Regions from separate parts of the Ammoniphilus oxalaticus genome, predicted to be linked through region 2. Evidence: a T-box and tRNA genes for the amino acid it is inferred to sense, from the RefSeq annotation. Region 2 holds a T-box; the other holds one or more tRNA genes.
The links. The T-box of region 2 lies ahead of serS (serine--tRNA ligase). A T-box ahead of a tRNA ligase gene usually reads a tRNA of that ligase, here a tRNA-Ser.

Region 1 (10,505 bases), on a different contig from region 2:
GAGACAGGTTACGCCTCAGTTGGAGCGCTTCGTCTGCATACAGAAAGGGAGAAAATTATTCAAATTGAACAACGGGCCTTAACCAGAAAGGAAAGCGCGCCTGAAATGGGAAGTCTAACCGTGTTAAATCCAGCAGAAACATCTCAATTATTTCCGATATTGGATCACGGGTACCATTCATTGCAAGTTTCTGGAGCGGCTCGAATCGATGGACGCGCTTTGCGAGAAGCTTTACTCCATGCTGCGAAACAGAACGGCGCTTCATTTATAAAAGGGGATGCGCATTTACGTTGGGATCATCTTACTGGAGGTTCAGGTAAAAAACGAATTATCGGTGTAAAAGTGAATGGCCATTCGATTGACGCTTCGCAAGTCATTGTTTGCGCGGGCGCGTGGGCTCGCTCTATTTTTCAACCGTTAGGAATTGATCTGCGTGTTCAATTCCAAAAAGCGCAAATTGTTCACCTCCACCTGCCGAATTATCAAACGAAACGGTGGCCGGTGATTATGCCTCCGGGTAATCAATATTTATTGTCTTTTAAAGGTGGTCGAGTTGTTGTTGGAACTACCTATGAAGAAACGACTGATCATTCTGATACGCGGGCGACGGCCGGCGGGATTCATGAGATCCTAACGAAAGCAATTGAGATAGCTCCAGGATTAATGTCAAGCGCTTATCTTGAAACGCGTGTTGGATTTAGACCGTACACACCTGGTTTTTTACCGATTATTGGGTCTATACCTGGTTGGGATGGCGTATTGTTAGCAAATGGGTTAGGCGCATCAGGTCTAACAGTCGGTCCTTACCTCGGTTTTGAATTAGCGAAACTCGCATTAGGTCTTAATATCGATATAGATTTAAAATTATATGATATAAAAGGGGCGTTAGGTTGACGCGAAAAGGCGTAAGTTCACGTATAATTAGTATTGGGAGGTGACTTTTGTGTCAAGTAGAAAACACTTCACCCTTGCAGAAGCGCGGCGGGTTCTCCCCATTGTTACAGAGGAACTTATTCGCTTACAAAAGTTACAAAAAGAATTTCATCAAAAATTGCTTCTGTTACGCACCTTGAACGCAGATGAACGTTTTAAATTAGAATGTAATTTAGAGTTTTTAAATATTCAAGCGAAACTTCACGCTCGCAACATTACATCCCAAGGGGCGTTGTTAAAAGATGTCGACCTTGGTTTAGTGGATTTTCCATCATCGTTGGATGGAGAAGAAATTTTACTTTGTTGGAAACTAGGGGAGAAGGATATTGAATACTATCATGGTCTTCAAGAAGGTTTTCGCGGTCGAAAGAAAATTAAACCGGATTAGATCTTTTTGCTCAGATGGGAAAGTGAAAACCAATCGCTCAGTTCGAAAGTTGGACTTAAGCGATTGGTTTTTTCTTTTTGAATAAATCCGCGCTAATATAAACGCCGAGCACAACAAATAAACCACCAATTCCAAGATAAATATGCAGTGGTTCTTTCAGCAACCACACAGATAATAATTAAGCGGAGAGTGGCATGAAGTTAATAAAAATAGAAGCTTTTGCTGCGCCGAGTTCACGTATCCCTTGGTAATACATAATGAAGCTAACGACACTGACCAAAACGGCAGTGTCTAAAACTGAAATCCAAGCCACCCAAGTTGCTTGTTGAAACTCTTGCCAATTAAAGGTGACTATTGCGGCCGGAATGAGAAAAAATGTACCAAATAAACAAGCATATGTAGTCGATACGACAGGCGAAAATTTTTTGAGCACAACTTTTCCTACGACGCTATATGTTGCCCAGCAGACAACTGCGCCTAATAAAATAGCGTCGATCGGTTCGAAACGAAGAGCGATGAGATCGTTGATACTGCCCTTTGCAATAATGATGACAACGCCGATTGTTGCAACAATTGAACCAAGTATATGAGAACGGGTAATTGTCTCTTTTAAAAATAGTCCAGCAAAAATTGAAATTAAGATCGGATTCCAGGCAATGACTAAAGCGCTTTTAATAATTGGCGCTTTCTGAGTGGCGATGAAAAAAAAGACATTGTAAAGCGAACATCCGGATAAACCGAGAATTGCAAACAGCGCCCAGTCATTCCGTGTGATGGAAGGTGGATTTGGTTCTTTCCATTTCATATATGGGTAGAGTAGGAGGGATGCCCCAAAAAAGCGTAAAAAAGCAACCATATAAGGATGCCAAACTTCTGTTGCGAATTTCCCAGCAATAAATGCGGTCCCCCAACATGCGGTTGCAAACCCAAGCATTAAATACAATTTCCAATTTGACTGTGACATATCAGGTCCACCTTCTTTGATCTAGTTGAACGATTATACCATAGATGCAACAGGGGAGGGGAGGGAACAGCCAGATGTCAATATTAGTAAGTAATCCTAAAGAAAAAATAACGAATTTCGCAGAATTCTAAAGAAATAAAAAAATAGATCATTAGGGAAATGACCATCTGTATGCTAGCCAAACATAACAATAGATGCCTACTTGAATGGTACTAAATAATTGCATATGTAAATATATAAATAGTTAATAATCAGTAAGTAAGGGGTTGCGCTTGTGGACTGATAAGAGTTTTAGTCAGAATTAGGAATTAGTGGTAAAACACTTGGAATTAAGTTATAATATAGATACCTATTATTCTATGTAAAGGTGGTAGCGATGAAGGGTAATTTTTCTTTTAAAATAGACGAAAACTTTCCATTACCGATCAATGTCCAATTACAAGAACAAATTAAATGGTTAATAGCAATGAGTGTGATTATGCCAGGTGATTTTTTACCTCCTACGAATTTTTTAGCCGAGCAGTTGCAATTAAACCGAAACACGATCAATCGAGTCTATACACAGCTTCGAGATGAAGGTCTTGTTTCCTTACAAAAGGGACGGGGGACTCAGGTGACGGATTCTGAAGAAACGCGTCAATTAATTGCGAATAGGCAGCCTTTATTCCCAAAAATTCAAGGGGTTCTAGAAAAAACAACCGAGCAAGGGCTGGCTTTAAGAGATTTACTAATTCCGACCTTTGCGTATTTACAACTCTTTCAAACAGATGTAGACTTATCCACAGCGGAGTTTTGTTTAGTTGTTTCCAGAGAGGATGACTACTATTTCTATGAATCAGAGATTATTCGATACGCAGGCGGCAAAGTTCACACGATCTTTATAGAGGATTTGAGAAACGATGTTAATCTAAATATAGAAGAAATATTTAGAACGATGAAGTGTCTGATTACAACGTGGCAATATATGCGGGAGCTCGAACTATTACCAACTACTGTGAACAAACAGATGTTAGCAATCGGATTTATTGCTGAGTTGTCTATGTTAATAGACATATCTAAGCTTAATTTAGGGAGCAAAGTTGCTTTTATAAGTCCAGTAGGCTCGGGGGCGCAGTGGATGGCAGATCAAGCGCGTGGCGCTGGCATCTCACATATAGAAATTATTCCAATAGGAATGGATTCGTTAAATGAATTGCTCTATACGATCGAAAAAGTAGACAAAATCTACACATCTTCAGTTATTTACAAACAAATTCATAAATTGGCTCCTGATAAAACATATGTATTTGGCATGCAGTTGGAGCAAAGTAGTCAAACTTTACTCAGTGAACTCGGCCGACGAACAAAGGAGGGATCTATATAACTAGGCCATCAACGACACTCGCCAGACGCATTATACCTAAATGACTATACATCTAATCATGCACTGAAATGGAGTGATACAATTGATTAATCAGGAACGATTGTGGCATAGAATTATGGCCTTAAGTAAGATCGGACGTCAACCATCAGGCGGAATTACACGTCTATCTTTTTCGACTGAGGAACGTCAAGCAAAAGACTTAATAATCTCTTATATGAAAGAAGCGGGTCTTTCTGTTCGTGAGGATGCTGTTGGTAATTTAATCGGAAAAAAAACAGGCAAAAATCCAGAAGCTCCGATCGTGTTAACAGGTTCTCACGTAGACTCTGTTTATAACGGCGGGAATTTTGATGGGCCATTAGGCGTGATCGCCGCTGTTGAGGCGTTGCAAACGATGGCTGAACAAGAAATCGTACTAGAACATTCGATTGAAGTTGTGGCCTTCACAGATGAAGAAGGAGCGCGATTTAGTTTTGGGATGATGGGGAGTCGTGGGATGGCTGGTACGCTTAAAATTGAAGATTTGCATAACAATACAGATGTTGATGGGATTACGATTGCGGAGGCGATGGGCAAAGCCGGGTTTAATCCGGATAAAATCGGTCAAGCAGTTCGTCATAAAGATGAACTTAAAGCATATGTTGAGCTACATATTGAGCAAGGAAAATTGTTGGAAAATGCTGACCTATCTGTTGGTGTTGTGACAGGGATCGCGGGCCCCTTATGGAAGAAATTCATCATCGAGGGTGAAGCAGGGCATGCGGGCACAACCCCGATGACGCTCCGGCATGACGCATTAACGGCAGCCGCTCAAATCATTCAAATCATTGAAACGGAAGCAGCTCAAACAGGATCAACGGTTGGCACTGTCGGTCAATTGCAACTTACTCCTGGGGGTATCAATATTATTCCGGGACGCGTTGAATTCACATTAGACCTGCGTGATATTGATGAAACTGTTCGTGATCGAGTTGAACAAGCGATTACAAGCAAATCACATCAAATTTGCGAGGAGCGCCAACTGACGCTAACGATTGAAGAATTCCAACGGATCCCCCCAGTAGCTTGTTCGCCAATTGTGCAGGATGCCGCTAAAAAAGCTTGTGAAAAACTAGGTTTTGGTATTCTAACATTGCCGAGCGGCGCGGGGCATGATGGTATGCAATTGGCTGAACTATGTGACATTGGCATGATCTTTGCTCGTTCTAAAGATGGCATTAGCCATACGCCAGCTGAGTGGAGTTCTAAAGAGGATTGCGCCAATGCGACCAATGTGCTTTACCATACGTTGATTCAGCTAGCCGAGTAATATTGGAAAAAAAGATCGTTTTGCGCGCGTGCGCGAAATGGTCTTTTTTACATTTGTTCAATATTTGTTCACATTTGTTGTGATTGATCTCACCGTCTCTTATTCCGTTACCTACTATTATGATGTTAATAAACATTGAAAGGCGGAATATTAAAATGTTAGATGCAAAAACGATTGAAATTATTAAATCCACGGTTCCTGTCTTGGAAGTACATGGGCAAGCAATCACAACCCGCTTTTATGAGTTGCTATTTACTTCCCATCCAGAATTATTACATATTTTTAACCACGCTAATCAGAAGCAAGGCAGACAGCAAGCAGCCTTGGCAAACGCTGTGTATGCGGCAGCGGCCCACATTGATCAACTGGAAACGATTGTCCCTGTTGTCAAACAAATTGCTCATAAACACCGGAGTTTAGGGGTCAAGGCTGAACACTATCCGATTGTTGGCGAGAATCTCTTACAAGCGATTAAAGATGTACTCGGGGACGCGGCAACCGATGAAATTATTGGCGCTTGGGGAACAGCCTATGGTGTAATCGCAGATGTGTTCATTTCAGTTGAAGCGGGAATGTATACGGAAGCGGAGGAACAAGCGGGCGGCTGGGCTGATTTTCGCTCATTTAGAGTGACCAACAAAGTAAAAGAAAGTGAAGTAATCACTTCCTTTTATCTAAAACCGATTGACGGAGGCGCGCTTCCGAGTTTCGAACCGGGTCAGTACGTGAGCGTAAAAGTTCAACCGATAGGAGAAGAATATACACATATTCGTCAATATAGCCTATCTGAAGCTCCTGGGAAAGACTATTTCCGACTTTCCGTTAGAAGAGAAGATGCAAAAGACGATCAGCCGCAAGGGATTGTGTCCACGTATCTGCACAACCATATTGAAGAAGGGGATCAATTGCAATTGAGCGCCCCCGCTGGCGATTTTTTCCTTGATACAACCAAGAAGACACCCGTTGTACTGTTAAGCGCAGGGGTTGGATTGACTCCATTAGTAAGCATGTTAAATACGCTGGTCGATTATCCAGACCGTCAGGTTATTTTTATTCATTCGACCCAAAGTGGAAACTACCATGCGATGAAGGAACATGTTCAAAACGTTGTGTTAGAAAACAACCACATTCGTTCCTTCTTTTGCTATCAAAACCCTACCCAAGCCGACCGCGTTACGAATCAGTTCGACAAAGAAGGTTATATCGATTTAGGGTGGCTGCAATCTGTTTTACCATCCAATCAAGCAGACTTTTACTTCTGCGGGCCTGTTTCCTTTATGAAAGGGATTTACAGCGCGCTTAAAGAGTGGGGCGTACCAACTGAAAATATCCACTTTGAATTTTTTGGTCCTGCAGCAGATTTAGAGGAATTGGTCGCGACCAATTAATAAACAACGAAAAAGCGCCTATTTTATGTAAGGCGCTTTTTTATATGTTAAATAAAGACCGTTTGAAAGGGGATACCTTCCAGAACAGGTTCATGATATGATACGAACGTAGTATTTTGAAAAGTTACAGAGGGAAGGGGTTTAGCCAGATGAATTTAAAAGGGAAGACCGCATTAGTCACAGGGGGCGGAACAGGAATTGGGAAAGCAACCGCGTTAAATTTAGCAAAGTTAGGCGCTAACATTGTAATTAACTACTCTCGTTCAGCTAAGGATGCGGAGGAAACGCTAAAAGAAGTCGAGGCGCTCGGCGTCAAGGGCACTATTTTTCAAGCGGATGTATCCAATGATGCGGATGTTCAAAAAATGGTGAAACACACCGTCAACACTTTTGGCAGCGTCGATATTCTGATCAATAATGCGGGGACAACAAAATTTGTTGAGTTTCACGATTTGGACGGATTGCAGAGCGAAGATTTTGACCAAATGTTTGGCGTCAATGCAAAAGGGATCTTTTTTACGACACGCGCCTGCGCTCACGAGTTGAAGCGGAACAAAGGAAGCGTCGTCAATGTGGCTTCGATCGCCGGATTATACGCAGGCGGTAGTTCGATCGCTTATTGCGCTTCTAAAGCGGCAGCGATCAGTATTACGAAGACATTAGCGAAAACGTTAGCTCCAGAAGTGAGGGTCAATGCTGTCGCCCCTGGCATTGTTATGACGCGTTGGGTTGAAGGAAAAGAAGATCACATCCGTCGCTTAGCCGAAGATACGCCACTTGGCCGCTGCGCCACGCCTGAAGATGTAGCGGAAGTGATCGTGTCGTTAGTCGCTCAAGCCGGCTTTGTAACTGGACAAGTTGTTGTGATTGATGGGGGAGCGAATCTTTAAAACAGGGACAAAACTGTCCCTCTTTTCGATTCATTTACAGCTGACCCAAAACTAACCTTTGCTTATCGGAGCGGAACATACTATAATCATAATTGTTACAAGGAAATCACAACATATTTCCAACAAAAAACTATTTACTTTGTACAAGCTAATGTGGTATATTATTACTTGTGATTGTTTACGCGCTCGTAGCTCAGTTGGATAGAGCAACGGCCTTCGAAGCCGTGTGTCGGGAGTTCGAGTCTCTCCGGGCGCGCCATTTATATTTTTGTGTTACGGCGATCGTGGCGAAGGGGTTAACGCACCGGATTGTGGCTCCGGCACTCGTGGGTTCAAATCCCATCGGTCGCCCCATTTTATACAACTAGTCCCAGTAGCTCAGCTGGATAGAGCAACGGCCTTCGAAGCCGTGTGCCGGGAGTTCGAATCTCTCCTGGGGCGCCATTTTATCTTATATCCTTCACTATAGAGAGGTGTCCGAGCTGGCCGAAGGAGCACGATTGGAAATCGTGTATACGTGTGAGCGTATCGAGGGTTCAAATCCCTTCCTCTCTGCCATTTACTTTTGGAGGCGTACCCAAGAGGCTGAAGGGGGCTGACTCGAAATCAGCTAGGCGTCGCAAGGCGCGCGGGGGTTCAAATCCTCTCGCCTCCGCCATACATACGATTAAAATCTCAAGGCTTTCTCACGTGATCGATACACGGTAGGAAGCCTTTTATCATTTTTGGGAAAGGATATCGATGAAACAACGTTTGTTTTTACCGTTTATTTTATTCCTAATTGCTTTAGTAGGATGCGTTGCTGATCCACCCCAAATTTTAATCCTTAAGGGCGGAGCGCAATCGTAACTTTAGGGTTAACCGAAGGGCGCCATCAAATTGAAGACGGGAATGAGGAACAAGGAATCGACAAAAAAATTACGCTCATGCCAAACGAAGAGATAGAGCTTCAACGTTTATTGCACGTCACCTCATTTAATCTTAATGAACTAGGTTACTTCGAGTCTAATGTAGTCGCTGAGAAGAATGAAACGCTTAATGAGAAGAAATATGGAGCGAGCGAGCATAGCAGGTTGAATCTAACTTGGAGCTACGATGAGCTTCAAAAACATGTCAAGCACGCTAAAATTGAAGTGAAATGGGTACAAAATGAGGAAACATACAAGGAAACAATCATTGCAAGATTTAATAATTAAATAGGGGGGAGGTTCCTTTTGAAAAGACTTAGAAATTTAGGATTCGTCATGTTGGTTATGTATTGTGTCGCTTGTTCCAATCAAACGGGACAAACCACAGTCGAAAAAGAGATTAGACCATTAAAAGAAAATCAGAGTGGTCTCGTGAACTCTCTGTTATTACAGGGTGAGGGCGAACATTGGGAAGTTACCTATGATCTTCGCGATGAAACATTAGTGGATCCAAAAACGATCGAAAGCAATCTGCATGCTGATTTAGCTCTAACCTCTAAGGAAATGAAGATTGACCAGATGGAGGCAATTCATTTCTCCTTAAAAATGAAGGATGGAAGCGTGGAAAAGGGATCAATATACCCCCAACAATCTGGACTACAAATAAAAGAGCGAGATGGGCAACTCAATTTAAAAAACCTATTGACAAATGACATTCCACACCCTATGTCACGAATTGTTTCGGTAACGATTGAATGGGACGGACAAATGGAAACATTTGATATCGTTCCTCCAAAAAGTATTGAGATAAAGATGGATAGGAGAGGGGACTAAGCGCCGTCAGATCATTGACTGTGCGCCATCACTCTAGATCGATCCGCATGTTAGTGGACATTCGACAACTAAGCTATGGAATCAGATCGGGGGGGGCCTCCTCCTCTTGAAATGGCAAATATTACATATGTAATAGACGTATTGACCTATAGAGAGCGAGTCGAGCTCCGTTTGGGTTACGACGCCGTCCACCCTTCTCGGATTCGCTCATTCATCGACGGCGCGCAAGCCTCTTTGCACTCTCCATCCCATCTAGCTTTCTTCATTTGTCTCCCGCGACTCTAATTTTTTAATCGTGTCCTGATCCCCGCCCACGACGGCTATCGTTTTTGACAAAAAATTGTCTGTATCCCTGATCGTTCATCCTCTTCATAAAAAAGAATCTTCCATCCAGCAAATTCATTTAATAATTCTTGTGTTTCTAACTTGAATTGACTAGGGATCTTCTCGTTTTTTTCCTCATCCGACTGATAGAATGTTTCCATAAAAAAATAGCCGCCTTTTTTAATCAGTGTTTTGACGATTGGGAAAAGGGCGCGGTCTAAGTATTTTGTAATGACGATGAGATCAACAGGTTGTAGCGAATGAAGCTCGTCCAAATTTGTTATATCCGCGACGGCGGCTGTGATCGGAAGATTCTCCTTACTCGCTTGTTCTTTTAAAAAATCAATGGCCACTTCCGAAATGTCGATAGCTTGCACCTCATAGTTTTGACGAGCGAGAAACAGGCTGTTTTTGCCAAGCCCACAGGCCAGATCAAGCGCAGTTCCTCCGCGCAAATAATCAGATTGTTTTTCTAAGCGGGGAGTGGGCGTTAATTCGGATTCGCGTTGAAGTTGATCTGTGTACTTTTGATTCCATCTATCTTTTCTTTCCATTCCTACCGCCAACTTTCCTTCTGTATACTTCATTCATATTCTACCATAGAACATCAACCATCTATCACGTCGACCAATGATTCCAACATAAATCGACAACAATTCCCATTCCGCTACCGACTGTCAACAATGCTGGGCAAACGATTGGTGGTTTTAAATGGATATTCTTGGTGTGAGAAGCCGCTGAACCCAGCATTAACGAAATGTGTCATTGCGGATAGTCCGAGCGCGGAAGAGATCGTTAAAACAAATAGGATTAAGCCAGTCGTTGTAGAACCTGAGGCACTTATTGATGTTGAATTTGACAAAAAGTATAATGGTTCTTTGCGCTCATTTGAGATCACTAGTTATCATACACAAGAGGAAAAAGGAATCTTAATCTACAACATCCATACTGAATGGGCAGCGGAACAAGGATGATAACGCTATTTCTTTTTGATTGAGATAAAATTAGGATTCCAATTTTCGGTTGCGAAGCGAGCGCTATCTCGACAAGAATTCATTTTTATGAAAGGCGCTCGACAACAAATGTGTTAAACAGCCAAATTTCCCTTTTTTTCCTAAGGAAGATTCAGTATAATAGGAGTGATTTAATACCTATGTTAGGGGGTTAAGGATGAACTACTTCATGTAAAATGAAAACGTTTTAT
Region 2 (10,505 bases):
AAGATCATTGTCAAATCCCGTTGGATTCTCCAAAACTTGAATTTGCTCGGGATGATGCCAATTTAAGCGGATAATGCCTTGCGGCGCCTCTAGGTCATGAGTCGTGAATCGGGCTTGTCCATGATTGTAACGATTTAAAAAGTGAATAAAGCTGCTATAAGAAAGATGACATTTATCCAAGATATGTTCGGGCAAGTAAAAGGTTGTGTAAGGGTAAGTATAATCGACATGCTTTGAAATGTGGATCGGCTCGAGATCGACATGCTCATACGTCTTCTCATAGGCTGCGCGTAATTCGGGTAGCATGGCCAACAGATTCTTCATTTTAAACTTTTCTCCAACGAGTTGCTCGCTGCCTAAATGAGCGGCAACGAGCGGGAATAAACCGTCCCGTTGAATTTTTACTTCGTCATCCGAAAATGTGTAGTCTAATTTTTTAAGTTTTCGACACGTCATTCCATGTTGAAGAACTTTTGTATGTGTTGGATAATGGGCGTCCGCGGTTAAGATAAAAGCCTTAAGTAAGCTGACCATCCCGTAATAAAGCAACAGTGGTTTAACTAAATCGGCGCTGCGGGAAGCCGTATGGAAATATTCGCGACCTTGTTTGATGTAATAAATAAACTTGCGCGTATTTTGAAAAGAGAGTCGGGCTGTATCTGCTTTATATTTATCTTGATAGTACTGGTCGAATAACTGTTTAACATGTGGTTCGCTTTCAAAGTAGACGAACATATTCCACATTTTATTAACTGGGTTTTCACAGGAAACTCGATGAATTTCACGCATTATATCACCATTCTATTTTCATATTCAGCAATAGTTTTCACTTAAACACAATTTTCATGGTTTTTAACATAGTTTACTTCGAATGACGAACAATATAAGAGAGAACTTGACAGTAATTTATGGGTTTTGTTAAACTACGTCTAATATATTTAAGGGGAAGGGAAGGGAAACGACGTGTGGGAGCATAAATTCGGCAGAGAAGGCCTAACTTTCGACGATGTTTTATTAATTCCAGCCAAATCCGAAATTCTACCTCGTGATGTTGAAGTTTCCGTTGTATTAAGTGAGCGCGTCAAGTTAAATATCCCAATCGTGAGCGCCGGGATGGACACCGTGACGGAATCGGCAATGGCGATCGCAATGGCTCGACAAGGCGGCCTAGGGATTATTCATAAGAATATGAGCATTGAACTGCAAGCAGAAGAAGTGGATCGTGTGAAGCGCTCCGAAAGCGGTGTAATCACTAATCCATTTTCTTTGCAGCCGCATAAGCTTGTGCAGCACGCTGAACAGCTAATGTCCAAGTACCGTATTTCAGGGGTGCCGATTGTGGATGATCAAAACCACCTCGTCGGAATTTTAACGAATCGTGATCTCCGTTTTGTTCATGATTATTCGATCCCCATTCATGAAGTGATGACTAAAGATAACCTTGTCACTGCTTCTGTTGGCACAACCTTAAAAGAAGCGGAAAGCATTCTTCAAAAGCATAAAATTGAGAAGCTTCCACTCGTTGATAAGGACAATGTTCTCAAAGGACTCATCACAATTAAAGATATAGAAAAAGCGATTCAATTTCCGCAAGCAGCCAAAGACAGTCAAGGTCGATTACTTGTTGGGGCTGCGGTAGGCGTTTCTCAAGACACGTTTGATCGAGCAGAGGCGCTTGTCCAGGCTGAAGTCGACTGTCTTGTAATTGATACAGCGCATGGTCATTCGAGAGGCGTGCTGGACACAGTGCGTAAATTGCGCGAACTGTATCCTGAATTAACCATCATTGCTGGAAATGTGGCTACAGGAGAAGCAACAAGAGATTTAATAGAAGCCGGGGCTTCCGTCATTAAGGTAGGGATTGGACCAGGCTCGATCTGCACAACGCGGGTTGTTGCGGGAATTGGCGTGCCGCAAGTTACAGCCGTATATGACTGCGCGACGGTCGCTAAGGAGTACAATATTCCAATCATTGCTGACGGTGGTATTAAGTACTCTGGGGACGTTACCAAAGCGATCGGGGCTGGAGCAGACGCAGTTATGCTCGGCAGTTTGTTTGCGGGATGTGAAGAAAGTCCAGGGGAATCCGAAATTTATCAAGGACGAAGATTTAAAGTGTATCGGGGCATGGGTTCGTTAGGGGCGATGAAGGAAGGCAGTAAAGACCGATATTTCCAGGAAAATGAAAATAAGCTTGTTCCTGAAGGAATTGAGGGTCGCGTCGCTTATAAAGGTCCTGTTGCCGATATTCTATTCCAACTGGTTGGCGGTTTACGCGCTGGAATGGGCTATTGCGGGACTGAAAATATAAAGGAAATGCATAAAAACGGCAAATTTATTCGCATCACGGGGGCAGGTCTTGTTGAGAGTCATCCTCATGATGTTCAGATTACAAAAGAAGCGCCGAACTATTCACTTTCTTGATTTTGAGTGGCCTGTTTTAAGGCCGCTTTTTTTGTGCTTTGTTGCGTTATGTTCAAATCTTTGATTTTCATTTCCACTTGGAAAAAGCTGTGGTACAATAAATTTTGGTCTATATAAACAGAGGGAGGGGAGTTCGGTTGAACGGAAGCAGAAAATGGATTGCATCAGTATTAAGTTTCACATTACTTTTTCTCTTTACGATCATTCCGGGGAATCGAACGGAAGCCGCGCCGTCGGGAATTAATCTGGAAGTAAGGTCGGCGATTATGATCGAAGCTACTACAGGGCGTATCTTGTATAAAATGAATGAGGATGTTGCTTTACCGCCTGCCAGCATGACCAAGATGATGACGGAGTTATTGGTTATGGAATATATTGAAGAGGGCAAAATTAGTTGGGATGATCCGGTACAAACGAGCGAATATGGTCATTATATGGGGAAATACGGAGGATCGCGCGTATTTTTGGCGATGGGCGAAGTACGCACTGTACGTGAGCTTTATGAAGCGATGGCTATATACTCCGCAAATGACGCAACAGTGATGTTAGCGGAACATATTGCGGGCACGGAAGAGAATTTTGTAAAAATGATGAATCAAAAAGCGGTAGAAATCGGTATGGAACACTCCCACTTCCTGACGAGCAGTGGTTATCCCGCCTCCGAATTGGGTGAATATCGCCCAAATATTGAAGGTGATCACGTCATGTCCGCAAAGGACTCCGCTATTTTAGCGCGCGAGATAATTAATAAATATCCCGAAGCATTGGAAATATCCAAAATTCCAAAGAAGGTTTTCCGTGAGGGAGAAGCTAATTCGTTGATGATGCCGAACTGGAACTGGATGTTACCGGGCCTTGTTTATCACTTTGATGGGGTCGACGGGTTAAAAACTGGACATACGAATGAGGCAAAGTATTGCTTTACGGGTACCGGCGTTCGTAATGGAATGAGGGTCATTACGGTTGTAATGGGCGCGGAAAGTGAAGCGAAGCGATTTGGTGAAACGAGAAAGTTAATGACTTATGGATTTAATAATTACAGCTTGGAAACGCTAACGCCAAAAGGTCAACCGATTGAAGGAGCAGAGGAAGCGACTGTCAAGAAGGGGAAGCGTTTAAACGTAGCTGTTGCCCCCGAGAAAGATGTTGTTTTCCCTCTTCACACGAATGAAAAGGACCAATATGAGGTAGCTGTACAATTAGAAGAAGTAATAGCTCCCATTGAGAAGGGACAACCTATTGGAAAGGTAACCGTTCAATATACGGGAGAAGATGATCCCGTAGAGTATATTTCTTCGGAAGATGAGGGCGCAGCGGTTAACCTTGTAGCTGAAGCAGATGTCGATAAAGCAAGCTGGATTCGGTTGTTTTTCCGAGCAATTAAGAACTTTATCGGTGGTATCTTTGGCGGCATCGTTGATAAGATTACAGGTTTGTTCTAGTTTGCCAGTCTGTTATGTTGTCTTTTCCTGTTGGTTTATGTATTATGATATTAATTGACAATTAACATTCTAAAGGGTTAAGTAGGGGGATAATCATGATAGAAACAGGTACTTCAAGAGAAAAGAGCGGAGTAATTGAGATACAAAAACGCGGCGTGATTATGGACGTTGTAAATGCCGAACAAGCTAAAGTGGCTGAGGCTTCTGGCGCGATCGCTGTGATGGCTTTAGAACGGGTTCCAGCTGATATTCGAGCTGCGGGCGGCGTAGCGCGGATGGCGGATCCTACAATCGTTGAAGAGGTTACGAAGGCTGTTTCAATCCCAGTTATGGCGAAAGCTCGAATTGGCCATTATGTTGAAGCGAAAGTATTGGAAACGTTAGGCGTTGATTACATTGATGAAAGTGAAGTATTAACGCCGGCTGATGAGGTTTATCATATTAACAAAAAAGACTTTAAAGTTCCATTCGTATGCGGGGCTCGTGATCTTGGCGAAGCGCTTCGTCGCATTAACGAAGGAGCGGCAATGATTCGCACCAAAGGGGAACCAGGCACTGGGAATATCGTAGAAGCGGTTCGACACCAAAGAACGATGCAAAGTCAAATTCGCAGAGTACAAAGTATGTCTTATGATGAGTTGGCGAATGAAGCGAAGAACATTGCGGCTCCATATGAACTGCTTGAATTTGTTCATAAAAACGGCAGACTGCCTGTCGTAAACTTTGCTGCGGGAGGCGTTGCTACACCTGCAGATGCGGCATTGATGATGTATTTAGGTTCGGACGGTGTATTTGTTGGGTCCGGTATTTTTAAATCGGATAATCCAGAGAAATTTGCGAAGGCTATTGTTCAAGCGACAGCTAATTTTGAGGATTATGCTTTAATCGCGGAACTATCAAAGAACTTAGGAAACGCAATGACAGGAATTGAAATCTCCACTTTGCTTGAAAATGAGCGAATGTCAGAACGCGGTTGGTAGTATTTGTTAGTATATAATAGAGTTTTACGGCATAAACTGGTATATCAAGGGTTAAAACCGTAAATTCAATATATGCAGAGCGATGATGGGAATAGTAATTCATGATGACTAGCGCAGAGAGTCGGTGTTTGGTGCGAACCGATCTAGGTTATGAATGAATCCACCCCTAAGCTCATTTTCCAAGAGTGGACTATGGTACGTACATAGTCAACTAGGGTGGCAACGCGGGTAAAATCTCGTCCCTAATGTAATGGGACGGGATTTTTTTGTATCCAAAAATTCTGAAGGAGTGAAAGCAGTTGTTAGAAATTAAACGTTTACGCAGTGATTTGGAGGGTATTAAACAAACGCTTAAAAACCGCGGCGGGGATTTTAAAGAATTGGACCAATTCTCCACGCTAGATGAGCAAAGAAGAGCCTTACTTGTGCAAAGTGAAACGTTGAAGAATAAGCGAAATACGGTTTCAGAGGAAATTGCAAAGAAGAAGCAGCAAAAAGAGGATGCTGACGATCTCATTAAGGAAATGAAGACAGTCGGTGATCAAATTAGACAGTTTGATGATCAACTTCGTGAAATTGAGGAGCAATTGGACCAAATTTTGATGGGAATTCCGAATGTTCCCCATGAAAGTGTTCCGATCGGTCAATCGGAGGATGATAATGTTGAAGTTCGGAGCTGGGGGGAAAAGAAATCTTTTTCTTTTGAACCGAAAGCGCATTGGGATCTTGCCTCTGATTTAGGAATTTTGGACTTTGAAGCCGCTGCTAAAGTGACGGGAAGCCGTTTTGTATTTTACCGCGGCCTAGGCGCTCGCCTCGAACGGGCGTTAACACAGTTTATGTTAGATTTACATGTGGATAAACACGGCTATGAGGAACTTCAACCGCCATACATTGTAAATAAGGCTAGCTTAACAGGTACGGGGCAGCTACCAAAGTTTGAAGAAGATGTTTTTAAATTGGAGGGAACAGAGTACTACTTGATTCCGACTTCGGAAGTGCCTGTGACTAATTACTATAGTGGTGACATTTTAGCTGGAGAGCAATTACCGATTAAGTTTACAGCTTATAGCGCTTGCTTTCGTTCTGAGGCGGGTTCTGCGGGAAGAGATACGCGCGGCTTGATTCGTCAGCATCAATTTAATAAGGTAGAGCTTGTCAAGTTTGTTAATCCAGATGATTCCTATGAAGAATTAGAAAAGTTGACTGCTGATGCGGAACATGTGCTGCAATTGTTAGGTTTGCCTTATCGTGTGGTAAACTTATGTACAGGGGATATCGGGTTTTCTTCCGCTAAAACGTATGATATTGAAGTATGGTTGCCGAGCTATGATACGTATCGCGAAATTTCCTCGTGCAGTAATTTTGAAGATTTTCAAGCGAGAAGAGCGAATATTCGTTTCCGTCGAGAAAAGAAAGGAAGACCTGAGTTTGCGCACACCTTGAATGGTTCCGGTTTAGCTGTGGGCAGAACGGTCGCCGCAATTTTAGAAAATTATCAACAAGAGGATGGAAGTGTAATTATTCCTGAAGTGTTGCGTCCTTACATGGGCGGTAGAGAGCGGATTAGTAAATAAAGCGAGTGTGTGGATAAGTTTTAAAAAGGAGAAATGGATTTTTTAGAATTGGGGCGAGAATTTTTGAATCAATCGATTGAGGTTGTCATTATTGGCGGAGGTCCAGCGGGGATATCGGCGGCAATCTGGTGTAAGCGGTTAGGGATCGATCATTTGCTACTGGAATCTGAGACGGCCACAGGAGGACAGCTCCACAATATTCAAAATGAAATTATAGACTATCCGGGAATGATCACGAACAATGGGCAACAATTACAGGAAAAGTTTCACCAGCATCTTCTTCAATTGAATTGCCGTTTTCGTCTCGGAACTTCTGTGTTATCCATAGACGCAGCGAATCGATGTCTTACTGTAAAAGAGGGGAAACGAGACCCTGAAGTTATCCATTTTCAATACTTGATTTTTGCGACGGGGGCTAAACCTCGCAGATTGCGCATCCCAGGGGAAACGGAAATGATGCAGCGTGGCGAGATTTATTCAGCCTCAAAAGACGGCGCCTTATTTGCGCATAAACGAGTGGCGATTATCGGAGGCGGGGATCGAGCCTTTGAAGGGGCCTTGATCTTGGCTGAAAACGGAGCGGAAGTGAGTCTGATTCACCGTTCGGATCGTTTTCGAGCTCGTAGAGAATACATCCAGCAAGTTACAAAGCGAGATAGCATTCAACTATATCCCCATTGTAAAATAGAACGAATTGACGGGAAAAGTCGCGTAACAGGTGTTACGATAGTAGATGCCAACGGAAAAGTGAATCAGCTTGTTGTAGACGGTGTATTCATTCGAGTTGGCGTGGAACCGAACAGTGGCTTATTAAAAGGAAAAGTGGAGATGGATCAGAATCAATATATTCTTCATAATCCCAAGTATCAAACGAGTGAACCGCATATTTTTGCAATTGGGGATGTATGTACACCAGCGGATTACACAAGTATATCTTTGGCGGCTGGCCAAGGAATGATTGCTTCCAAGTCGATTTCCATCTTGCTTTCATAAAAGGTACATGTTTCGTAACAAAAAAGAGGAGGGTCTAATGAAACCCTCCTCTTATTGATATACTCGTTTCATCCACTCAAGGATTCCCGTTTTTTCTTGCTCTCGCAATTCTTCCACATCTTGAATACAGAGAAGTTCACCGTCTCTTATCGCCATCATCGTATCAAGAATCGGTTCTACTTCTTCCACCTCATGCGTTGTTATCAAAACTGTTTGCTTTTCAATATCAATGTAGGAAATGAGTCCGCGAATAATTGAATCTCGAACCATTGGATCCAGTCCAGCCAGCGGTTCATCCATTAAGATAATTGGAACATCGCGGGCAAGACTTAACGTAATCTTTAAGCGACCGCGATTCCCCTTTGACAGGCTATTTATCTTTTGAGTTCGATCTAATTTCATGAATGTCAGGATTTCGTTCGCCTTCTCTACTTGAAAGTCAGCGAATTGAGACTGATAAAAGTCAATCATATCGCCTATGGTGAAAAAGGGATAAAATTGATCCGAATCTGAAAGATAGGAAACGTATCGGCAGCTTCTGCGGGTAACCGGCTGACCGTCGATTGTAATAGTTCCTGATGTCGGTTTAGCTAATCCTGCGATTAGTTTCAATGTGGTTGATTTGCCGCTTCCATTTTCGCCAATCACACCTATGATTTTACCAGCTGGCAAAGTAAATGAAATATCCTTTAGGGCCTTTTTCGATCCATATCGTTTTGATACTTGCTTAAATTCAATCACTTGTTAATTCCCCCCTTTTGGAAATAATGTTCCAATCCATTGATCATTTCTTCATCGCTATAGCCCATGTTTCGCATATCGTTGACGAAATTTACAATTTGCTCCTGCTTTAATGTTTCTCTTAACTTGGTTAAGACGAAATCATCCTTGGTTACAAAAGTGCCTTGCCCTCTTTTCGTTTCCACGATGCCCTTCCTTTCCAATTCACTGTACGCCCTTTGGACCGTATTTGGGTTCACGCTTGCTTGAATCGCCATCTCACGCACAGAAGGAAGTTTGGCCCCGAGACCAAGTTCTTTGCGTGTGATCCGATAACTAATTCGTTCGGCCAACTGCAGGTAGATCGGTTGATCTGGATTGAAATCCTCATTCATTACATAATCTCCACCTTACGGTCCAACATCCAACTTGAGAGAGCAAAGAGCATGATCGCGATGATGAGATGGAAGATATAAAATCCAACATAAACCACCTTAATTTGGGGAATCATCATGTGTGTGTTTGCCAAATAGATCGGACCCCACTGTGTTAAGAAATGATATAACGAAGTTGCCTCGAGTGTTGCCCACAATCTTGGACCGAATAAAATGATCGCAACAGCAATCACGCCTCTCCACTTGCCGAGTTTTTGTTTGGTTACAAGTTCTAGCATAGAGAGCATTAATGTCCACAGGGTTAGATAGATAGCAAAGAGGATGATGTGGACCAAAATGAACCCGCCCGTTCCGATGACATCTTGAAAAGGGATGAGTAATTCATCTGACAGCCTTTTGTTCGTCCACCAAGCATATAGGAAGAAAAGACAAGCAATAAACAGTGAGAAGCAAAAGGAGACAAGTCCGTTAATAAATTTTGCTGTAAGCAGCGCGTTTCCTGATAGCGGATTGTGTAGCCAATGGTGCATCGTATGCTTTTCTCTGTGAAGACTAAATCCAACATAAAATGGAAGATAGAAAATATGAGCCATAATTAACATAAACGACATACCAATTAAAACCCCTGGTAGCGTTTTCCAGGAGAGATAGATAGAAAAACCGATATATATCGCCATGACTAATAGTGCGATCAGCACCCCTGTTCTTCCTAGACGAAACTCTTTTCTCAATAATCCAGTCCATGGATTCATAAAACACACTCCTTTGTATCTGTGAATTAGTGTACTAATAACATAGTACACAGGTACAAAAGAAATGTCAAAGTCTTATTAAGATTTGCATGACCCAGGGATAGGATAAAGATTTATCGCGGAAATAGATTGCTGCCTAGGGCAGATAACTAATCTGATACATACTTTGTTATGGAATATCCAATGAGGGGGAAATAACGATTGATTAATCATGTTGTCCAACCAGGTGAAAATTTATGGTCGATCGCAGCGCGTTATGGGGTAAGTGTTCAGCAAATTATGCGAGTGAATGGGATTACGGATCCGAATCGTATTTATGTAGGGACGGTTATTCAAATTCCTGTCGGGTCTTCCTACTCACCGTCGGGACCAACACAACCGTCACCTACACCGCCGCCAACACCAGGGCCTGGGCGAAATTTAGAACGACGTGTAAATTCATTAGAACGTGAGGTTAATCAGTTGGGGCGGCGTGTGGAAAGGTTGGAGGATCGGGTTCGGCGGATAGAAGGAAGGTAAACGTAATTATAGACTGGGATCATACCCAAAAGAAAAGCAGGTGTAGACAGCTTTTGTTGTTTACCCCTGCTTTTGATACCGGTCGCTATCTCGAGATTCGTCCAGTTGGCGAGCGATTAAAACAATCACCATCAATTTGCGCCATTCCATATATTTAAAAGGTGGGGTACGGGGCGGAAGGGAATGGTAAAGTTCACATAGTTTATATATTGTAAGTAGGTATTACGATGTGTTAAGTTATTAAACATAATATGGCCCCGTAGCTCAGTCGGATAGAGCTGCAGTTTCCTAAACTGTGAGTCGGAGGTTCGAATCCTCTCGGGGCCGCCATACATAAAGTCAGTAACAATGCGGGTTTAGACCCTATTAGGATCCGTGTCTTTGAATGTTTCTATCAATTTGCAAACATTGGGTCCTATCATAGTCAATCTATAGGTATATCTTGCTATGATACTATCGCTTTGTTATATTAAATGGGTATATTATTAAGATTACTCGTTGTCCCACACCTGGGATCATAGCTAGCGGAGTTCTCTTTTTATTTAAAAGGTTTTGACCACTCCTCCACTCCATATCGGCAGGGGAAAGTGGTCTTTGTTATGTCATTTTGACTAAGGGGGATTTTTATTGTTTAGGAAAGAAAGATATTTGCTATTACTTGTACTTATCTTCGCTCTTGTTGGTTGCTCGTCTGAAAAAGGGG

Region 1: it has a tRNA-Ser gene. The T-box ahead of serS (serine--tRNA ligase) is inferred to sense a tRNA for this amino acid. The anticodon was not compared.

The regions. Positions count from the first base shown of each region.
Region 1 is NZ_MCHY01000007.1:89,894-100,398, forward strand. It holds gene BEP19_RS05355 (NAD(P)/FAD-dependent oxidoreductase) at 1-894, shown strand, start outside; gene BEP19_RS05360 (DUF2203 domain-containing protein) at 944-1,321, shown strand; gene BEP19_RS05365 (DMT family transporter) at 1,500-2,285, opposite strand; gene BEP19_RS05370 (GntR family transcriptional regulator) at 2,662-3,648, shown strand; gene BEP19_RS05375 (Zn-dependent hydrolase) at 3,731-4,957, shown strand; gene hmpA (NO-inducible flavohemoprotein) at 5,113-6,345, shown strand; gene BEP19_RS05385 (SDR family NAD(P)-dependent oxidoreductase) at 6,495-7,235, shown strand; tRNA gene BEP19_RS05390 (tRNA-Arg) at 7,418-7,494, shown strand; tRNA gene BEP19_RS05395 (tRNA-His) at 7,514-7,589, shown strand; tRNA gene BEP19_RS05400 (tRNA-Arg) at 7,603-7,679, shown strand; tRNA gene BEP19_RS05405 (tRNA-Ser) at 7,703-7,793, shown strand; tRNA gene BEP19_RS05410 (tRNA-Ser) at 7,803-7,893, shown strand; gene BEP19_RS05415 (hypothetical protein) at 8,162-8,431, shown strand; gene BEP19_RS05420 (hypothetical protein) at 8,450-8,977, shown strand; gene BEP19_RS05425 (methyltransferase domain-containing protein) at 9,298-9,888, opposite strand; gene BEP19_RS05430 (hypothetical protein) at 10,003-10,275, shown strand.
Region 2 is NZ_MCHY01000009.1:316,615-327,119, reverse strand. It holds gene BEP19_RS13045 (YaaC family protein) at 1-789, opposite strand, end outside; gene guaB (IMP dehydrogenase) at 964-2,424, shown strand; gene BEP19_RS13035 (D-alanyl-D-alanine carboxypeptidase family protein) at 2,562-3,866, shown strand; gene pdxS (pyridoxal 5'-phosphate synthase lyase subunit PdxS) at 3,962-4,846, shown strand; T-box leader at 4,920-5,093, shown strand; gene serS (serine--tRNA ligase) at 5,146-6,423, shown strand; gene BEP19_RS13020 (NAD(P)/FAD-dependent oxidoreductase) at 6,457-7,416, shown strand; gene BEP19_RS13015 (ABC transporter ATP-binding protein) at 7,468-8,157, opposite strand; gene BEP19_RS13010 (GntR family transcriptional regulator) at 8,154-8,531, opposite strand; gene BEP19_RS13005 (hypothetical protein) at 8,531-9,283, opposite strand; gene BEP19_RS13000 (LysM peptidoglycan-binding domain-containing protein) at 9,485-9,802, shown strand; tRNA gene BEP19_RS12995 (tRNA-Arg) at 10,056-10,132, shown strand; gene BEP19_RS12990 (ABC transporter substrate-binding protein) at 10,430-10,505, shown strand, end outside.